Regions from separate parts of the Paenibacillus sp. TAB_01 genome, predicted to be linked through region 1. Evidence: riboswitches for the same ligand, from Rfam matches in the RefSeq annotation. Region 1 holds a riboswitch; each other region holds the start of a gene.

Region 1 (5,194 bases):
CCGCCTTCAGAGGCAATCGCATTGCCTTTGTCGGTCAAGTCGCCTGGAATGGTTCCGCCCTGAGACTCGACCCAGCGTTTCACCGCATCCACAGCTCCTTTGCGAACCTTGCGTCCATCCTTCAAATCCATCCCGCTCATCCGCGTCTCCGCTTTAAATTCGATGAACTCGCCGCCTTCGACCAGAGCCTGATTGAACATCAGGCCCTGCTTCTTCATAAGCTCCAGCACGGAACGCCCTTCCGGTGTTTCATCCTTGACCGAACTGACGGCCGCCCATTCTGCAACCGCCGTTACCTGCTCCGTACCGACAGCGATAAACTCGCTTGCCATCCGGTTGCCGAATGTGATCGTTCCGGTTTTATCCAGAATCATCGTATTGATGTCGCCGGCCGCTTCCACTGCCTTGCCCGACATCGCAAGCACATTGAACTGGGTGACACGGTCCATTCCCGCGATACCGATCGCGGAGAGCAGCCCCCCGATCGTTGTAGGAATCAGGCACACCAGCAGCGAAATCAGCACCGGTATTTCTAACGAAATATCCAGATATTTGGCTATAGGGGCCAAGGTAACGACAACAATCAGAAAGATGAGCGTCAGGCTCGTCAGCAGCGTGTTCAGCGCAATTTCGTTCGGCGTCTTTTGACGCTTCGCCCCTTCAACCAGTGCAATCATCCGGTCGATGAACGATTCCCCGGGGTCGCTTGTTATCCGCACCCGAATCTTGTCGCTTACGACGCGGGTGCCGCCTGTAACGGAGCTGAAATCACCGCCCGCTTCCTTCAACACCGGTGCAGATTCCCCGGTAATAGCCGACTCGTCAACCGATGCCAAGCCTTCAACGACCTCACCGTCTCCGGGAATCATCTCGCCTTGGGCGACAACGACCACGTCCCCTTTTCGCAGCTCCATAGAAGGTACCTGCTTCAGCCCTCCGCCAACGACTTTATTGGCCATAATCTCTTTCTTCGTATGCTTCAGCGAATCCGCCTGCGCCTTGCCCCGGCCTTCGGCCAATGCTTCCGCGAAGTTGGCAAACAGCACCGTAAACAGCAGGATGAGGAATACGGCAAAATTAAAGCCTATGCTGCCCTCGGTTCGGAAGTATCCTGGAAATATGGTCATCAACAAGACGATAGCCGTTCCCGCCTCAACTACGAACATCACCGGATTTTTCATCATCGTGACTGGATTCATTTTGATAAAGCTGTCTATAACAGCGCGCTTCACCATATCGCCGGTCAATGTTTTTTTTCTGTTCGAACTCATGTATCCTTCCACCTCTTCCATTAACGAATCGTCAAATACTCAGCGATCGGCCCAGCACAATACCGGGAAGGAACGTCAACGCACCGATAATCAAGACCGTACCTACGAGAACGCCGACGAACAGCTTATTATCGGTACGGAAGGTGCCTATGGTTTCCGGCACCCACTGCTTGCGAACGAGCGAGCCCGCAACCGCCAGCATGGCAATCATCGAGATATATCGGCCGAACAGCATGACCAGTCCTGTGGAAATGTTCCAGAACGGCGTATTATCGCCAAGTCCTTCAAAGCCTGATCCGTTATTTGCAGCGGACGAGGTATATTCGTAGAGCACCTGCGTAATGCCGTGAAAGGCCGGATTCGTAATTGCCGCCTTGCCCAAATCCGCAGCCAGGGCGAACGCTGTCGGAGCCAAAATGATCAGCGGATGCGCCAAAATCGCAATAGCGATAAGCTTCATCTCGCGGGCTTCAATCTTCCGCCCGAGAAATTCAGGCGTCCGCCCTACCATTAAACCGGCCAGGAATACGCCGAGGATAGCGTACATTAGCATATTTACCAAACCAACGCCCTTACCGCCGAACACGCAGTTCAGCATCATCAGCGCCAGTGGTGTCAGCCCGCCAAGCGGTGTCAGCGTGTCGTGCATATTATTGACGGAGCCGGTTGTCGCCGCGGTCGTGACCGTTGTAAACAGCGCCGACTGGGCGATGCCGAAGCGGACCTCTTTTCCCTCCATGCTGCCCCCGGCCGCATCGATACCCAGCTTGTTCAGAACCGGGTTTCCATTCAGCTCGGAGGTGTATACCAGCGATAGGAACACGACGAACAAGAGCATCATGGACGAGAAGATCACCCATCCCTGCCTGCGGTTTTTGGCAAATAAGCCGTATGTGTAAGGAAGCGCCGCGGAGAGCGTCCACATCGATAAAATTTCAATTACGTTAGTCAGGCCGCTCGGATTCTCAAAAGGATGCGCCGAGTTCACGCCGAAAAATCCGCCGCCGTTCGTGCCCAAATGCTTGATGGATTCCAATGAGGCGACCGGACCGATTGCTATTTGCTGCTCGGCGCCTTCCAGTGTAGAAACGGAAAGTAACGGCTGCAGCGTTTGCGGTACCTTCAAGGCTACAAGCACCATGGTAACGATGAAAGCCAGCGGGAAAAACACCCGCGTATGCGCTTTGACGAAATCTTCGAAGAAGTTGCCGATCGTCTGGCCTTTGCTCGTAATGCCTCTGACAAAAGCAATCGCAACCGAAAAGCCGGTCGCCGCCGAGGTAAACATCATCATCGTGATGACCGCCATTTGGGAGAAATAGGACAGCCCCGTTTCTCCACTGTAATGCTGCAGATTCGTGTTCGTCATAAAGCTGATTACCGTATTGAACGTCAGTGTCTCTTCCATGCTGCCGATGCCGTTCGGATTGAGCGGCAGTCTATTTTGCAGTCGAAGAATCAAATAACTAAGCACAACCAGAACCACGTTCGTTATAATGAAGCTGAGCGCATACGTTTTCCAGGTCATACCGCGGCGCTCCTTCAGCCCGATCAACGCAAAAATCGGCTTTTCTGCGAAAGCGAACCATCTGTCAGTCCAGTTCGCTTCATTGGAAAACACGTGATATAAGTAAGTTCCCACCGGTTTGACCAGCAAAAGAATAATCGCAATCACGATGATTATTTGTAACGTGCCCATGGGTGAAGCCCCTTTCTCCAGGCTGGCCTAAGCCAAGCTTGATTCGCATCCTATCCTAGTTAAAATTTCTCCGGGTAAATCAAAGCGTAAGCCAAATAGATAAACAGAAATAGAGTGACAAGACTAATGACTATCATTTGGTACCGCCTCCCGTATCCTCTATCACACGCTCGCAAAATGCGGTAAATCCGCTGTAGATTCCATAACAAACGGCCAGCAGTAACACCATATAGAGATCCAGCATGCTTGATTCTCCCTCCATTCCAAGCTCGAAAATACCCCGTTATTCCACAAGAGTCTGGAGCAAAAAAGGAATTTCATCGCTATTGCTATGAATAACATAGTTAGCTCCCAGCCCTCTGTAAACTAAACGCGGGTGATTGGTATGCGTGATAACATAAATCGGATTCGCCGTCCAGCGCCTGCACATTTGAATATACCGGCAGCACAGGTTAAAGCTGTTTTCGAACAAAAATACCCTTCCTACCTGAAATGCCGGTGCAGTCCAATTTAATTGTTCAGTAGTATCTACCAACAGAAAATGTTTTACACCTAACTTCGCCAACCGGCTTTGTTCCTTTTTATTGTTCACCATAACGGCAAAGGGCAGCTGATGGAACAAAAGCTGGCGGATAAAAGCCTCTCCCGTTGGATTTGGTGCAGATACTAGAGTCAGCTCCTGCGAATCCTCCACGATATTCTCCTCCTCCTTGACAAAAGAGAAGGCAGCCGATTTCTCCGAAAACGATGCCTGCCAAACGGCTCCGAAAAGCCGATGATGGCCACGCCGTACTTCCCCGGGCAGCAAAAAAGAAGCCTGCGGAAAGAGAAGAACTCTTCCCGCGGGCTTCTTCAGGCACAGTTATAGAAACCATGCCCTGCCGCGACAATCGTTGCCTCTCCCGATACGCTTACGAGGTTAGCTGTCGGATTCGGGCGTGAGAGTCGCCCTACCTGCGGATACGGCCAAACGCCGCATGCTCAGGATTCACCCCATGGCGCACGATAGTACAGACCGATAAACCGGCTGATCGAATCGGCATCCGTTGGTTCCCCCGTTCCTTTTCCATTCAAGGACTCAGCGAAAAACTGCAAAAATTAACATAAGAAAAACCACAGAGGCCTAAGCCCTGTGGTCGAATTTATCCGATCACAAGCTTCATCATCCTCTCTCCTTAGCAGCCCGCCCGAAGGAATGAACCGGTTCATTCCTTCGGGGCCTGCTCTATCAACGCTGACGAGGTTAGCTGTCGGATTCGGGCGGTGAGAGTCGCCCTACCTGCAGATGCGCCGAAAGGCCCATCGTCAGGATTCACCCCAAGCCATGAAATCAACGGCTCTCACACCGTGAAGACATTGGCTTTGTTGGGTCCCCCGTTTTCCTGGCGAACAGGAAATTAAGCGATCAGAATTGGAAACTTTGTTTGAATCATGAGTTGTATCTTACGCCGGCCGAATAAAACTGTAAATAAAACCCGCGCTTCATTTAGAGTGAAAACAGGCATTTAATCGATTGAAATGAATTCAGATCTCGTTTTTTCTCTATCTTACTCCTTATCGCTCTTGAATACGAAGATATGGCAAGAAAACAAGCTTTCTCTAGAAATCATGCCGTAAGGAAATGAAACCCTCACTTGATTTCGTTTTCATTTAGATATACAGCGAAAATCATGCGAATTTCGCTCCCTATTGAAGTTTACAGACATTGCGTAACGGTGTAGGATTCACATCAACAACTTCATATTTGCTGCAAAACGCTTTGTTCCCGCTAAGGGAAACGGGGGACCCAACCGAAGCCATCTTCATTGAAGACAGCTTCAGGGGTGAATCCTGCCGGAGCTTCCATACGAGCCTCCGCAGGTAGGGCACTCTCAAGCCCGAATCCGACAGCTAACCTCGTAAGCGATTGAGAGAGAACACCTTTACCGTGCTTCGTTACGGCATCGTCCGCCACATCCGTAGAAGCCCGCGAGTAGAGTTTCTCTGCTCCCCGGGCTTTTTTTGCTTGTCTCCAATGAAAAAACTCATTTGATGAGGAGTGCAGCCACTGATGATGAAGCTGACCGAAACGTATAGTCAACCGATCGACCTGCTCCTAAACTGCAAAATCGGCTCGATGGAAATATATCAATTTGAAGGCCGCTTATTAAATGAAGAAGTATCGGGGATGACCGGGAGCCGGATTTGGGGCTTATTTAAAATTTCCGGCGGCGGGAGCAATGGC
Region 2 (5,194 bases), 470 kb from region 1:
CGATACGCTGCAGGCCGATATGCGAAATATTCAGGAAGGCGAGCACATTCGTCTTCGCCTTGGCCCGGCTGGCCGCCAATTCGCCGATGCGGTCGGCCCCGCAGCTGCCCGCGTCCACTATGGTCGTCACGCCCTGCTTGACACCGATCTCGTCGATCTCATCGCCGTACGGATCAAGGGCCGGAACGGCATGCACATGCAGATCGATCCAGCCGCTGGAGACATAAGCTCCGGCACCCTCCCATACCCGGGTGCCGCTTCCCTGGCCTGCGGCAGCCACCTCGGCGATCCTGCCGTTCTGAATGACGATATCGACAGGCTCTTCCGATATAAGCTTGAGATTGCGCAGTACTAATCGTTCTTCCATGTCCATTCACCTTCTTCTGTACAAGCCGATTGATTATAACATTATAATGTTTAAGATAGCACACAACCGTACTGAAGTAAACAAACATTATAATGTTTAAACCTTGGCATTTTATTTTTCCAGCGACACCTGCTCATCCCGGTCTCTTCTTCTTCTTTCAATGCAGCCTTAGGCCCGATCGATCGACAGCTCGAAGCCGATTTCAAACATCCGGGTCCACGGAAAGTGAAGGCTGCGCAGCTCAACCGTGCCCTCCTGGATATCCGCTAAATACTGCGCCGTATACCGGTTCATTTTGGCTGCAAGAATCGTCTGCACTTCGTTAAGGCAATGCCCGATGCTGTAATAGCTTGCTTGAAGACCCGGCAGGTCGTGAGCCAGCATATCCTGACGGACGATCGATTGATAGATGAAATCCTCGACAATGCGGTGATAGTAAAATTTGCGGCTTTCCCCTATCCTCCATGAATTCCGCTCGCTGTCCGGCTGCTCCAAATAATAGGAAATAATAATGAAATGCGAAATGACGGTGCCAAGCGTATTGCCCGATGTATTCCAGCCGGCATAAGCCGTCAGCCGATCCACTAAGCCCTGCTGCTTCAGCAGATTCATCAGCACCAGATCGCCTCCGTTACAGACGGCCACATCGCCCAGGGCCACCCGTTTGCCTTTGCGCAGATACGACTGCATGGAAGCGAGGAATTCTCTGTAATGAATTTCCGAGAAATAAGTCCGGTGCCGGTCGCGGAATGGGATTTGCTCGGCCATATCCGATTGGTCAACGGCAGGGGAGTTCACCATTAATACAAGCGCCGTCTCGCTGGAGTTATCCGCCATGACGGCTCCTGCTGCGGTCAAGTGCGACTTAATGCTCTCATTCAGGCTGCGGTCTTCATATTTCGGCTTGATGGAGGGGCCTTTAGTCGAGGAATAGCGTACGTAAATTTCCGGCTTATACTGCTTCAGCTCGCAAAAAACGTTCGCCAGCATCGTACAGCCGATCTCGTCCGCACCCGGATATATCATCACCCGGTCCAGAAGATTCAGCTCCTGCACCTTGCAGATCAGCTGCTGCTGCTCTCTCGGGGAAAATCCGTACTGGGAGTTGTCGTCGAGCGGAATAATCAAGTTATCGATCAGGCCTTGCCCGGCCCATTCCACTACAGCATGGTTGACCTGCTGATTGATCCTCCTGCGCGAGATAAAATCGTTCAAATATTTATCCGGAATCAGCTGCTTCAGTTGAGAGAGCTCCTGACGCTCCTGTTCGGTCAGGCGGTCCCTCTCGGATTTATCGATCAAATAACTGTACCGGAATATTTGTCCGCCGTGGAACTTGTAATAATCGGGCTCTTCTTCATCCTTATTGTTATTCGGCACCCGCATAATCAAATTAAACGCATGGATTTTGAGGCTTGGATTGGACAGTTTAACGGCTTGCAGAACGGAAATGCGCTCCAGGCACTCCTCCAGGGCCAAATCATGAAGCCGCGAAGGAACGATGCCGCCATAGACCAGCAAATCGATGGAAACGATGAGATAATCGGCATCGCGGGCCGCTTCCAGCAGCCAGCTTCTTACCTTAGCGGTATGTGCAGGTTTCTTTTTGCTGCCCAGCAGGCTTCGGTCCGGTACGATGACCTGCAGGTCGGTTATGCGGGCCAGCTGCTGCGGGAATAAGTAATTGCACGGCCTCTCATCCAGAGGCAGATAGACGACTTTTGCCATTGTACTCTCTCCTTTGGTCCATGGGCTTCAGACTGCTGCGACAGCCAAAAACCGGTCATGATCAGTCCATTATAGCTCCCCCTTTCTGCGAAAAATATCCTGTATAGTTATGAAAATATCCAAAATATTATGAAGCCGGCCGGGCTTAGATAACAAAAAAGACAGACCGCAAAAGCAGTCTGCCTGTTCAGGTGGTATCACTTCAATTAAATGCTTCTGGCGCCTATGTATCCGGTGCCCCAATAAGAACTGAAAAGAGAATCGATCTGCACGCCCCGCGATGTTGTCGCCGAGATGAATTGGCCGCTTCCGATATAAATTCCGACATGGGACGTGCCGCTTTTTTTAAAGAAGACCAAATCTCCCGGATTCGGGTAGGCTACAGCCACCCCTGCACTGTCAAACATCCCCATCGACGTGCGAGGTAATTCAATTCCCCGATTTTGGGTAAATACATAACGTACGAACCCTGAGCAATCAAATCCAGCCGGAGTGGTGCCTCCCCAAGAATAAGGAACGCCGATGTAACCTTTGGCGAAAGTGATCAGCGTATCCTGCTTCTTGGGCTTGTACCAAGCCGGAGCATGGTATTTTCCGTCTGCATCGACAATGGCGATCTGGTTCTCTTCATCCCACTGCACTTTGCTTCCGAGCGTTTCGGAGACGAACCGGAGCGGTACATAGACGCTTCCTTGATCCATACCGATCATGGAGCCTACATCGACCTGCTTTCCGTTGACCGATACAAACGAATCTCCCGTTTTCAGCTCCAAGGTTTGGTCTCCCTTTTTCATCGAGACACGGACCTCTCTGCCGTCCTTCGACCAGCTGATGCTATAACCGAGCGCCTCCATCAGCGGACGAAACGGTACTTGAAGCTGGGAAGAGCGGTCCACAACAGGCTGTCCTTCGGAAAACTGGACAAGCTTGTCATTAACCTGAACCTTGACTCCTTCATTCGCTGCCGCCGCATGGGCGTCAACAGAAGAAAAGAGCGCGCACGAAAGAACGGCGCATGAAAAAACAAACGTCTTGGCAAATAACTTCAAAGCTTAATTCCTCCTATGAGCCTCCGAGGTTAGTTGACGGGTTAGGGAAGAGGTTTTCCCTTATTCGCGAGCCTGTGAAAGCAGGCGCATATTCACCCCAAGTAAAGATGTCCCCCGTACAAGCACTTGTGCTGTGCTGATTCGGCATTTTTGTGCTAAGCGTATACCACCTACAATATATTCGTTCCCCTTACCGCGTATCGGTGGGTAAGACTATCCTATGTTCCCATCATTTTCCGAGAAACAACGATAAAATACCGGCGGCGATCAGCGGACCTACGGGAACGCCTTTCAGAAAAGCCACGCCCAGAATCGTACCCAGCAAAAGTCCGGTCACGATCGTCGGCTGATTGGTCATCAACAGAGCGCCGCGCCCGCCCAAATAAGCTACCAGCACACCGACCGCTACCGCGAGAAGAGACTTCCAATGAAAGAATGATTCATACAGCGTCTGAACGGTAATTTTGCCACTGGCCAGCGGTGCCATAATTCCGATGGTCAATACGATAATGCCGATAGTTAAGCCGTACCTCTCGATCCAAGGAAACGCCTGGTGTAAATTCATGACACGCAGCAGCAGCAGAAAGACGACCGCAACCGTAATCGAATTATTGCTGCTTAATATACCGAGTGCCGCAAAAATCAATAGGACGACGGAAGGCATATCTATCTGGGGCATAAGAACTCCTTTGTGCGTGTTTTCGACAACATTATCCATTTTACACGAATCTAACTGGAAAATATAGAGGCATAAAGTCCGCTTTTGTCATGAAACCTGCCTTACTTACAGGTAACTTAATTTCCCTTCCCCGCCTATCTCACCTATTTTTGCGTACTGTTAAAATAAGACAAGGCACGGTATGATGGAAAATGTCAGTACCGCATCATTCAAAAATAAGGAGGTATTTATCATGGAATACACTTATTTGGGACGTTCCGGCTTGAAGGTCAGTAAGCTTTGCTTGGGAACTATGAATTTCGGTGTCGATACGGATGAAAAAGAAGCCTATCGCATTATGGACGCCGCGCTGGACGCCGGGGTCAACTTTTTTGATACGGCTAATGTGTACGGCGGCGTGGGCGCCCGGGGCAAAACCGAGGAAATTATCGGACGCTGGTTCGCCCAAGGCGGCGGACGGCGCGAGAAGGTCGTGCTGGCTACCAAAGTATTCGGCGATATGGAGGACGCGAACGATGGGCCTAACGCGGGCAGAGGGCTGTCCTCTTATAAAATCCGCCGGCATCTGGACGCTTCTTTAAAGCGCCTCCAAACCGATCACATCGAGCTGTACCAGATGCACCACGTCGACCGGAATGTCGCCTGGGAAGAGCTGTGGGAAGCGTTCCGGGTACATATATATCAAGGCAAAATCGGCTATGTCGGCGCAAGCAATTTTGCCGGCCGGGATTTGGTGAAAGCGCAGTATGAAGCCAAAAACCGCCACTTCCTCGGGCTCGTCTCCGAGCAGCACAAATACAGCCTGCTGTGCAGGTGGCCTGAGCTGGAAGTGCTGCCGGCGGCAGAGGAGTTCGGCATCGGCGTCATCGCGTGGAGCCCGCTTGACGGCGGCTTGCTCGGAGGCAACGCGCTGAACCCGGCAGCAGGCTCCCGCAGCGTCCGCAACCAGGCGCGTGCAGAGCAGCGCCGCGGGCAGCTGGAAGCGTTCAGCAAGCTGTGCAAGGAGCTCGGCGAGAGCGAAGCCAATGTAGCCTTGGCGTGGACGCTGGTTCATCCGGCGATGACGGCTCCGATCATCGGGCCGCGCACGCTGGAGCAGTTCCAGGATACGCTGCGCGTCGTGGACATTCAGCTCGACGGCGACACGCTGCAGCGTCTGGACGAGATCTTCCCCGGACCTGGCGGCGATGCGCCTAAAGCGTACGCCTGGTAATCCGTTCTTTTCTGTTAGGAAACCAAAGCCCGCATGATAGGCATGGCTAATGCCGGGAGAGCAGCGGTTCTCTCCCGGTTCATTTCATGTTCAAGCTTCAAAGCTTGGCCGTTATGGCGGCAGCAGCCGTATTCTTATATCCAGTTACTTTATTTTAG
Region 3 (5,194 bases), 3.0 Mb from region 1:
TGAACAGCTCGTCTTGGAATAAACGAAATTCAGCATCCACTCATGTTATCCGCGCCATCCATCGCGTCATCCATATTGTAATCCAAAATTAGGAGGGTGAAAAGAATATTCAATTGGAAGGTGCCGAGAAAAATCCGGCCCTCTTCTCTCTTCCATTATTTTTTCAGATGATAAGGAACGGTAGTAATAATAACGTCTTTGCGGAAAAGCAAATAAGCACGGATCATAATGCTGGATTGATTATGAAGCAGGTTGTGCCAGCTTTTCTTGGGAATAAACTGCGGAATGATGACGGTAACCTGATAATTGGACTCGCTCGCTTTCCGCTGCACCGTATGGATAAACTTGCTTAAAGGATGAATGATGCTTCTATAAGGAGAATGCAGTGTTACGAGCCTGACATCCGGCCTCCACTTATTCCATTTTTCTTCGAACCGGACCTCGTCATCTCTTTCAAAAGGAATATATACGGCGATAATCTGATTAGCCGACAGCGACTGGGCGTAATTCAAGGACTGCTCGACGACGTGCGTGATGCCCGACACCGGCAAAATAATGACATTGCCTTCAATAGGCACCGCTTGTTCGCAAGTGGAAAGCCGTAATTGCTCGCTTACCGCTTCGTAATGCTTCTTGATGCGGTGGAACAAATAAACGATCAACGGCAGGAAAATCAAGATCGTCCATACCTGCGCAAATTTCGTCAGGAAGAACATGATCGAGACGGTAAAGCTGATAACAGCACCCGTTGTATTAATGATCAGCTTGGGGACCCAGCCTGCGGGCTTTTCGCGAATCCATTTTACCATCATTCCCGTCTGTGAAAGCGTAAACGGAATAAATACGCCTACCGCATAGAGCGGGATCAAATGCTCGGTCTGCCCTTGGAAGGCTATAATCAGCACAATGGACAGCAAGCCCAAAATTATAATTCCGTTCGAGTACCCTAACCGGTCTCCCCGCATGGTGAACATTCTTGGAATGAACTTATCCTTGGCCAGATTGACCGCCAGCAGCGGAAAGGCCGAATACCCCGTATTGGCGGCAAGAATCAGAATTAATGCGGTGGTTCCCTGAATGATGTAGTAGATCAAATGACGGCCAAAGGTATGCTCCGCAATCTGGGAAACGACGGTCGCCTCGGCATTCGGCGTAATGCCGAAATAGTAGGCAAGGTATACGATGCCCGAAAATAACAGCGCAAGCAGGCCGCCCATGGCCATGAGCGTTTTGGCTGCATTCGAAGGCGCCGGATCCTTGAAATTCGGAATGGCGTTGGAAATCGCCTCGACTCCCGTTAAAGCAGAGCTGCCTGAAGCGAAGGCTCTGAGAAGCAGGAATAAACCGATTCCCGCTACCGGAGTTCCAATGGGCGTATGCAAATCGGGTGTAACTTTACCCGTTACGATGCTGAAGAGTCCGGCCCCGATCAAGATGAGCATGGCCGCAACGAATAAATAGACCGGATAAGCCAAAATGGAAGCAGACTCGGTAACTCCCCTTAGATTCAAGAGCGTGATCAGAAGTACAAAGGTAATCGCAATCCCGACCGTATGCTCGTGCAGTGCCGGAAAAGCGGACGTGATCGCATCCGTGCCCGCCGAAACGCTGACCGCTACGGTCAAAATGTAATCCACCAGCAAGGAGCCTCCGGCAATGAGTCCCGCATACACGCCGAGATTCTGCTTGGACACGACATACGCCCCGCCCCCGTGGGGATAAGCAAAAATAATCTGCCGATAGGACAAAATAAGCGCCAATAGTAAAATCAGGACCCCTATGCCGATCGGAATCGAATACCAGAATGCGGCGGTACTTACTGTGATTAAGACCAGTAAAATTTGTTCCGGACCATAAGCCACGGAAGATAAAGCGTCGGAGGAAAGAATCGCCAACGCCTTTTTCTTCGTCAGCTTTTGTTCCCCTAATTCGGTCGACTTCAAGGGTCGTCCGATTAAAAATCTTTTGAGAGCTGCCATAAGTTCGGTTACACCACCAGGTTTAAGTTAGAAGCCATCGCATCCTATTTGCAGGTTCCGAGCGGCCGTACGGTTGGGATACAGCAAAAAAAAGCCGCAGGAAAGTTGGACTTTCCCGCGGCTTGGATACACAAAAGCACACGAAGAATTCCTCTTTCGTAACGCTGACGAGGTTAGCTGACGGATTCGGAATAGAAAGTATCCCTACACTTGCTGTTCACAGCCAAGTGATTCACCCCTGGGACGAAGCTGCTTCATCCCTTTGGTTCCCCCGCTTCTGATTATCAGAATTTAGCGATTCAGGAGTATATCATTTGAAAAACACATTCATAGGTACGAATGAAATATTACTCCTCAGCCTTCTTTCTGTAAAGAAGCAAGGAATCAAGCTTGGGTTAAAAAACATATATCCACGCCCCAAAATAGCGCTTACATAGAAGTAGAACTATGACTTGCTTGATATTCCCTTCGTTCCCTCCCGTTTTCGGAATATAGGCTGAATAAAAGAACACTAATAAGGCCTCTAACAGCACATTTCGCTGTCGAGGCCAAGTGCATCGACATAATTCTACAAAGTTTTCGTTCCGGATTCGACCGCCGCCGCATACTCCCCTTTTGTGCTCAGCGGATCCTGTGTCTGATCGCGTGCGTTAGTATCGGCTGCAGATTCCGGACCTTCCTCCTGCGGATCCCACACACGCAGCGCAGGACGAAACGCCAGCAGCAGAGCGGCCGAGGCAATCATGAGCAATCCGTTCGTCCGGATCACATGCGACGAACCTGCGAATTGAGCGACGAAGCCGACGGTCAGCGAGGACAACGGCTGTACGCCTACCGCAATCATCACCTGCAGGCTCAGCACCCGTGCCCGCATGTTGGGAGGCGCCAGCACCTGAAGCAGTCCCTTGACCGTTGTAAGCACGACGGGCTGGGCGAAGGAAGCGAAAAAGATAGCCAGCAAAGAAAGCGGCAGCCAGCTGGAAAACGAAAAAATAAAAAACCAGAAGCCGGTCCAGGCTATGACGGCAGACAGCGCCCATCCGGGTCCTTACCCGCTGCAGGAGCGGCGTCAGCAGCAGGGCGCTGAAGAACGAGCCAGCGCCGAACGTGCCCATCATCGTCCCCAGCGTCTCCGGCCCGCCATGCAGCAGGTGGTCGGCGATTTCCGGAAAGAGCTGCGTATTGACGAAGCCGAACAAGGTAGTCATTGCTGTAAATAGAATCAATTCCTGGATTCGCGGCTTTCGCCGCACAAAGGCCAGCCCTGCCCGAAACTCCTTCGCCGGATGGCTGGAGCTGACCTGACGCTCTTGGGCCGCTTTAACGACAAACAAGCTGGCCAGCACAGCGATATAACTGAGCCCATTCAGCCAGAAGGCCGGCGCTTCACCAAAGCTGCCGATCATCCATCCGGCCGCTGAAGGCCCGATCATCCGCATCACCTGCTCCATGATCGCATTAAGGGTAAAGCCTTTGCGTACCTGCTCCACGCCGGACAGGTCGCCAAGAAATGCCTGCTGCGAGGGAATATCCAGCGCATTAATGCAGCCCAGAATTCCCGCGAGCACATAGACATGCCATAAGCGAACTGTTCCCGTCTGGAGCAGCATGCCCATGACGATAGCAAGTATCATCGCCAGCAGGTTCGTATAAATCAGCAGCCTTCGCCGATCGAGCCGGTCTGCCGTCACGCCGGAGAAGGGCCCTAGCAGCAGAACGGGAAGCGTGTTCAGCATGGCGACGATGCCAAGCGCGGCGGTTGAGCCGGTAAGCCTCCACACGACCCACGCCTGAGCGGTTCCCTGCATCCAATTGCCGAGCATCGATATCCCCTGGCCTCCGATATAGATCCGGAAATTGCGGTTGCGCAAGGGTGAAAGCGTATGCATTACATGATGAATCAAGGGGACACCTCTTCTTTCATTCCTAATTGGACTCAGGCTTAAAAAAGCGTTTCAAATCATTGCGCAGATTCCCGCCACCCAAGGACTTGCCGCGGCTTATTTTCCGGAAATCGGTATTGTCCGTAAGGAGATCGATATTGCCAATCAAGCGCTGTTCGGCTAAGCGGCTGATCTCTGTATCCGTAATCTGATTGGCGATAAGCCTGGCGATGTCTTCACCCTTCATCACTTGAAAGGGCCGGTCGTAGAAGGACGAGACGTCCTCAGGAAGCTTCACCGCGATTCCCAGCGCATTGTGTATCCGGGATAAACAGGTATAAGCATGTTTAAACGCACACTCGCGCTCTCTCCAGGCGGCTGCCGTTTGAGCGGACCACAGATAAGGCATGAGGGCATCGGCGCTCTTTAATTGCTTAAAGGCGGTGCCGAACCATTTCGGATAAGGCGCATATCGGCGCTCTATAAGGAAGCACAAATTCATGATGTCGCGGACAAGCCGCGAAGCAATAATAGCTGAGCCGAGCTCATCGCCTGCATAGCCTGCCCGGAGCATCAAATGCTCTTCTTGGCCGATGCGCTGCCAGCATGATGCCATCAAGTAAAGCCAAATATCGCGGGGATAATAATTCAACTGCCGGCGCAGCATCGTTAACCCGCCCCGATCGTCTCTATACACCGCCCCTTCCGTGATCTCGAGCAGCGACTGCGAAGGAAATGTGAGCCAGTCTAAAAGCTCAATATCCATATGTTCATCGGCATGGACAGCCAAGCATGCTTCAATGAACTGCGGGACGGTCGTCACCACGCTCCGGCTTGGATCCACCGGAAAGCCGTAGAAGGTTTGCGGGGCGTGTTCTTGCAGAGCAAGCCGAGCTTGTCCCCCATATCCGAATTGCTGCGGATCAAGAAAAAGAACAACGCGCGGCCCCCAATCATGGTCTGTGGACATCTCGGTATCATAGCCAATCACTTCACTGCCGGGACCTAGAAGCGCCGATGAATACGGCAACCCCGGACAGGCGGCGGCCATAACCGGTTCAACAATCTCCGTATGGAACCTGCGGCAAAGCTCTATTCCCTTTATAAAAGACATCGCTCTCCTCCCTTCCGCCTTCATTATTCAATGACGATTTCCCCTTCTCCTGAGGGCGCTTGCCTGAACCTGCCACACCGCACGTCATAACGGCGAATGGCGCGGCCCCCTCTTGTCGGCGGGATAAAAGGTCTTGTATATAAAATCGGGCTGTCATCCGCATGCCTCCCTTCCTAGCTCAACGTCACCATAATACCATAATATGGCGCTTAAGTTAT
Region 4 (5,194 bases), 6.2 Mb from region 1:
CATGGGCCGGAAGGAATGCAGCAGATTCAGCAGGCTGACGAATATTTGAGCGGGTGCAGCTTCGTGATCGACGTGTTTACCCGTAATCTGCAGGGGCATGCGGACCAATGGGCGGCGGAGCTGACCGAATCGAATCGCATGGGCATGATTTGGGTGGTCGTTCTGAGTATTATTGCGATCCTGGTCGGGCTGACGGTTTCCTTCCTCATGGCACGTAATGTTTCCAAGCCGCTCAATGAAATGAGCGCTGTGGCCAACCGGATTTCGGCAGGCGATCTTTCGGTACGCAGCCAAGTGCTGCACCGTCAGGATGAGATCGGGCAGCTGAGCGCCGCCTTCGCGCGAATGAGTGAGCATATGCGTCAAATGATCGAGAATATTAACGGACATGCCCAGCTGGTTACGGTATCTGCAGAACAGCTGAAGGCGAGCTCGGGCGAGATGCAGGAGGCGTCGGCGCAAATTGCTTCCACCGTCAAAGAGGTGGCGACAGGCGCGGATCAGCAAACGATGACCATGGAAGAGACATCCCGTTCCATGGAAGAGGTAGGCGCCGGGATCAGCCGCATGGCGGAGAGCGCATCGACGATTGCAGAGTCGGTAGAATGGACGAAGCAGCAGGCCGAAAGCGGCGAAGCGTTCGTGCAGAACACGGTGCAGCAGATGAGTTCGATTCACTCCTCGGTCCATCAAACGGACGAGGTCATCTCTCAGCTGGAGAGCAAATCGAACCAGATCGGCAGCATTGTCCAAGCGATCCAGGAAGTCGCTCACCAGACGAACCTGTTGGCGCTGAATGCGGCGATTGAAGCGGCGCGTGCCGGTGAGCAGGGCCGGGGCTTTGCCGTTGTAGCGGCAGAGGTCCGGAAACTGGCAGAGCAGTCGAACAGCTCCTCGGAGGAAATCGGCCAGCTGCTGCACGAAATTCAGTCGAACATTCGGGATTCTGGCGAAGCGATGAGCAGAGTGAAAACGGAAGTCAGCACGGGCATCGAGCTGGTGAAGGAAACGGAGCAAAACTTCGAACAAATTCTGAAGTCGACTTCGCATATTGCGTCTCAAATCCAGGAAATGGCCGCTACCTCCGAAGAAATTTCGGCAGGCGCCGAGCAGATCACTGCGGCCGTCCAGCAGGTTGCTTACATAGCGAAGGAAACGGCGGTTTCCTCACAACAGGTGTCCACATCGGCGGAGGGCCAATTGCAAACGACCGGAGAGGTTCAATCCTCCGCAGAGTCGCTTTCCGAGATGGCCGATGAAATGCAGCGTCTGCTGTCGCAGTTCAAGATTGCCTAGCGCAGCTTGGCTAACAAAGGCAAGGCACGAAAAAATCCCGTTCCATGTTACTCCAACAGGAACGGGATTTTTTATATGTTAATTGATTCATACCGGTCTCTCCGCGGGTAATTATCCACTAGAGAGTCCTGTACAGAAAGAAGACCTTCAGCTTGTCCGGACGTGACGGGTCGCGGAGCTTGAGCGCTGAAGGCCAATGAGATAAGGACCATTCCATTGAGTTGTCGTTCTAGAGAGTCAGTCGGAACCGAGATATATGAATCGGCTTGCAGGCTCCCATTAGGAATTGTCGGTCATCAGCTGATCGTACTGATCGTCCGACAAGATCCGTTTTGCGGTTACGTAACGCTTCGCATAGTAAGATTCACTAAGGCTCGTAATCGTAACCCCTTGGTTGGTGGCGGAATGATACATCTTTCCGTCCCCTACATAGATGCCCACATGCGAAATTCCTTTGCCGCTCGTATTGAAGAATACGAGATCGCCCGGGCGAAGCTGATCCTGGCTGATTGTTGTGCCAAGTGTAGCTTGTCCTGCCGAAGTATGAGGCAGATCAATGCCAAACTTGTCGTACACATAGGAAGTATAACCGGAGCAGTCGAAGCCTTTGGTGGTTGTCCCCGCCCATTTGTATGGCGCTCCGAGCTCTTCGTTGACGGCTTGGCTTAAAGGCGTCTCGGCGAAGGCGCTTCCTACTTGAACGCTGCAAAACAATGCCAAAGATACGGCAAAACCAAAAAACCTTTTCAATGAAATTTTCCCCTTCCGGTGCCTACGAGGTTAGCTTAAGGGTTCGGTTGAAGGTTCCCTATGATCACTCTGTTGCGAGATCAATTCACCCGGGATGTGGATCCCCCGTTTTCCAATCTGTGGAAATTCGGCAATATATACGTTTTTTGTGTGTCGAATACAATAATTCGAGCTTTACCGCATTTTTCCTTCCGTTGTCACACAAAATTCACAAGTATAAGTGAAAAATTGAAACCTTTTGAAGAAATAGTGCGAAACCGCACCATAATAAGGCTTTCTTCAGCGGTCGGGGCTGGAAAGGCCATTGACGGTAGGGAAGCACGGACTGCATTTTCGACAAAATTTTTCGAGATTTGACATAGGGAAGAGAGGGAAATGAGGAGCATACATACCGTAAGCGGTAAGACCGAATGTGCGGACTCTGGACATTGGCGGAGGATGTCGTATCCTGTTCTGTAGAGGCGGGGAACGTTCGATCCTTCTGCCGCAAGAGACGGCGCATGAAGCGGAGGAAGGGGCTGAGCACGCTGTGAATATAGTGCGGCTGGCGATTGCCGGATTTATTACGCTGTTATTTATCTACCGGTTAGGAAGATATCGGCTGCGGCGATACAATATGGAGCATTTTGGATTGTCGGTGATGGCATTGCTGATGGTCTGGGGTACAACGCTGCAGGCTTGGCTCCGCGTGGCGCTGATGGGCTTCTTCGGTATGCTGGCTGTGCTGTTCCTGATTCTGTGGATTATCGGCAGACGCGGCGATGCGACGGAGCCTCCGGGCTAAATGGCCCGGTATTTAGTCCGCCCATGTACGCTTCATCCGCAGGACAGCATATAGTCGGTGATCCGTTACGAACCCAAAAAAGACTCGGAGGCCCCAATAAAGGGACTAGGAGTCTTTTTGATGTGGATGGATGTGCGGCCCGGAGGCCTTCCTCTTTTTGAGGCGGGGCTCAATTGCTTTTGACGTCCCAGAGGGCGTACTGTGTTGTGATGGCCCACATTTTGCAAAACATATGAATCAAACGATACACCTGGTACCCGAGCAGCGTGGCGAAGCCCGCCCAGATCATGGCCGAGGTCATGACCGCCGCAGAAATAAGAAGCGTAGCCAGAAGGATGAAGGCGGCGAGCGGCAGCGCGGTCGGCGTATTGCGAATCAGGAGCAGGATAGAGTAGGATAAGGGCCTGCCGCTCACAACACCGAACTGCAGGTACATGAACAACGTCTGCAGCACAAAATTATAGAGCAGAAAGCCGCCGAGCAGAGGCAGCACGGTCCAAGCAAACCCTTCAAGCGACGTATGGCTCTGATAGCTGCTGACGACTTTGGCATAGAGGAAGTAAAGCGGCGCCAGCGTAAGAGCGATCTGGACAGTGTACAGCACCAAAAAGGGAAGCGTGAGCTTGCGTATTCCGCGTACAAACCGGTAGCCGGCATTCAGCTCCTGGTGATGGAGAGAGTAGTAGACTCCGGCATTGAGCAGGGGGGAGAACAGCATGCGTGCAGCGAGCAGGCCCAGCCCCCACCATAGATAGGAATGAATAAGATCGGTCTTCGTCAATTGGAACTGCCCTTCGATCCAGAATAGCTGCACAGCTTCGCGGGAGAGCTCTTGCCCGGGGTACCGGTGAAGCAGAGGGACGGCGACAGAGCGGATCAGTTTATACAGCAGAAGGCCCCACAGCAAATTGTAGATAAACAGCGTGCAGACTGCAAAAGGCTGGTACCAGGCCATAGCCAGGCCGGTTTTGACTAACTTCCACATAGCGAGCTTCCCTCCCTCACCAAGCGACCCATTCGAACAAGGTCTCCATGAATTTAACGACGCCGAGATTCCAGCGTACGGACAGCTTCGGATCGATGTTTGTTTTCATAAAGCTGTTAATCCGTTTATTCTCAAGCACGATAGTATGCTGCGGATCTATGGCCACCCAATCGATAGGCGATTGATGCATCAGCTTGAACTGGACGTCCGCATCTATACCGTCCCAGGTTTTATCGATTTGCGAGCCGTCGGCGAAATGGAACCGGATCGGCACCGTATGGTACGTGCCGCCATGCTTTTGAATACGCACGGTATTCTCAAACAGGCTCTGCCCATCGGACACCACTTTCTTCGACTGAATGCTCGTCACCCCGTAATCTACCATGAGACCGCTGTACACATACTGTTCGAAAAACTCCTGCCAGCTCGTCTTCGTCGTATCCTCAAGCACCTTTTGAAAATCGGTCGTCGTCGGATGCTTGAACTTCCATCTCTGAAAATATGTTTTCATGACGCGGTCCATCATCTCGGTGCCGATCTGGCGCTCGATCGATTTCAGCACCAGCTTGGCGCGGGTATATACGTTCTCCGCATATTGGCCGTCCGGTCCGTAATTCCAGGAGTCCTGCTTCAGCGCCTCCGGCGATGTAATATAGCTGGATTCGACCGTCAGGTTCGATTTCACTCCGTATTCGAGCTCCATCAGCCGGTCTTCGGCATAGGAGGTGAAGCCTTCGTCGAGCCAAGCTTCCTCGAACTCGTTGCTGGCGACCATACCGTACCAGAATTGATGGCCGATTTCGTGGACAATGACCCGTTCCAGCTCCAAATCCGGATTTTCCTCGGAAGCTCCCCAGCCCGTAATCAGGGTCGGATATTCCATCCCCCCGGCGCCGTTCCCGTTATCCGGAGGAATCACGATGGACAGCGTCGAGTACGGATAACTGCCGTACCACTGGGCATAGCGGGCGAGCGCTTTTTTGGCGGCGGTCATATAGCGGTTCTTCAGCTGCTCATGCTTCGGATCGAGATACAGCTTGATTCTGACGCCGGGGATTTGCTGGGTCGCATAAGGCTCTTCATAATAGATGAAGTTGGGCGATGCGGCCCAAGCGAAATCATGCACGTCATCGGAGTAAAAAGCGTATGTCTTGATCTTGCCGTCATCGGCGGGCGGCTTCAGGGGAAAGCCGGTGGCTGCCACCGTATAATTCGTCGGTACCTTGATCCGCACATCGTAGATGCCGAAATCGGCGTAAAACTCCGAATTGCCGTGGTACTGATGCAGATTCCAGCCTTCGACCGTGCGTCCTCTGACGCCTACAGGCTCATAGACAGCCACCTTGGGGAACCATTGGCCGGCCATGACGAAATCCCCC

What was found. A riboswitch is a leader RNA that binds a small molecule or an ion and turns the genes downstream of it on or off. The one in region 1 is predicted to bind cyclic di-AMP.
Region 2: linked by a shared signal. The riboswitch ahead of ACHHV8_RS03710 (C40 family peptidase) and the one ahead of ACHHV8_RS01375 (hypothetical protein) in region 1 are both predicted to bind cyclic di-AMP.
Region 3: linked by a shared signal. The riboswitch ahead of ACHHV8_RS15610 (APC family permease) and the one ahead of ACHHV8_RS01375 (hypothetical protein) in region 1 are both predicted to bind cyclic di-AMP.
Region 4: linked by a shared signal. The riboswitch ahead of ACHHV8_RS31535 (C40 family peptidase) and the one ahead of ACHHV8_RS01375 (hypothetical protein) in region 1 are both predicted to bind cyclic di-AMP.

The regions. Positions count from the first base shown of each region.
Region 1 covers NZ_JBIFNP010000001.1:282,595-287,788, reverse strand. Annotated here, with positions in the region: gene kdpB (potassium-transporting ATPase subunit KdpB) at 1-1,271, opposite strand, end outside; partial or broken gene kdpA (potassium-transporting ATPase subunit KdpA) at 1,292-2,970, opposite strand; gene kdpF (K(+)-transporting ATPase subunit F) at 3,030-3,107, opposite strand; gene ACHHV8_RS01375 (hypothetical protein) at 3,254-3,664, opposite strand; cyclic di-AMP (ydaO/yuaA leader) riboswitch at 3,863-4,064, opposite strand; cyclic di-AMP (ydaO/yuaA leader) riboswitch at 4,189-4,384, opposite strand; cyclic di-AMP (ydaO/yuaA leader) riboswitch at 4,716-4,890, shown strand; gene ACHHV8_RS01370 (hypothetical protein) at 5,190-5,194, shown strand, end outside.
Region 2 covers NZ_JBIFNP010000001.1:753,485-758,678, reverse strand. Annotated here, with positions in the region: gene ACHHV8_RS03720 (amidohydrolase/deacetylase family metallohydrolase) at 1-367, opposite strand, end outside; gene ACHHV8_RS03715 (DUF4127 family protein) at 536-2,095, opposite strand; gene ACHHV8_RS03710 (C40 family peptidase) at 2,302-3,144, opposite strand; cyclic di-AMP (ydaO/yuaA leader) riboswitch at 3,148-3,301, opposite strand; gene ACHHV8_RS03705 (DUF441 domain-containing protein) at 3,374-3,823, opposite strand; gene ACHHV8_RS03700 (aldo/keto reductase) at 4,056-5,036, shown strand.
Region 3 covers NZ_JBIFNP010000001.1:3,251,130-3,256,323, forward strand. Annotated here, with positions in the region: gene ACHHV8_RS15610 (APC family permease) at 156-1,979, opposite strand; cyclic di-AMP (ydaO/yuaA leader) riboswitch at 2,126-2,286, opposite strand; gene ACHHV8_RS15615 (MFS transporter) at 2,630-3,883, opposite strand; gene ACHHV8_RS15620 (DUF4037 domain-containing protein) at 3,906-4,976, opposite strand.
Region 4 covers NZ_JBIFNP010000001.1:6,448,639-6,453,832, reverse strand. Annotated here, with positions in the region: gene ACHHV8_RS31540 (methyl-accepting chemotaxis protein) at 1-1,296, shown strand, start outside; gene ACHHV8_RS31535 (C40 family peptidase) at 1,576-2,046, opposite strand; cyclic di-AMP (ydaO/yuaA leader) riboswitch at 2,051-2,189, opposite strand; gene ACHHV8_RS31530 (hypothetical protein) at 2,576-2,830, shown strand; gene ACHHV8_RS31525 (hypothetical protein) at 3,000-3,815, opposite strand; gene ACHHV8_RS31520 (M1 family metallopeptidase) at 3,832-5,194, opposite strand, start outside.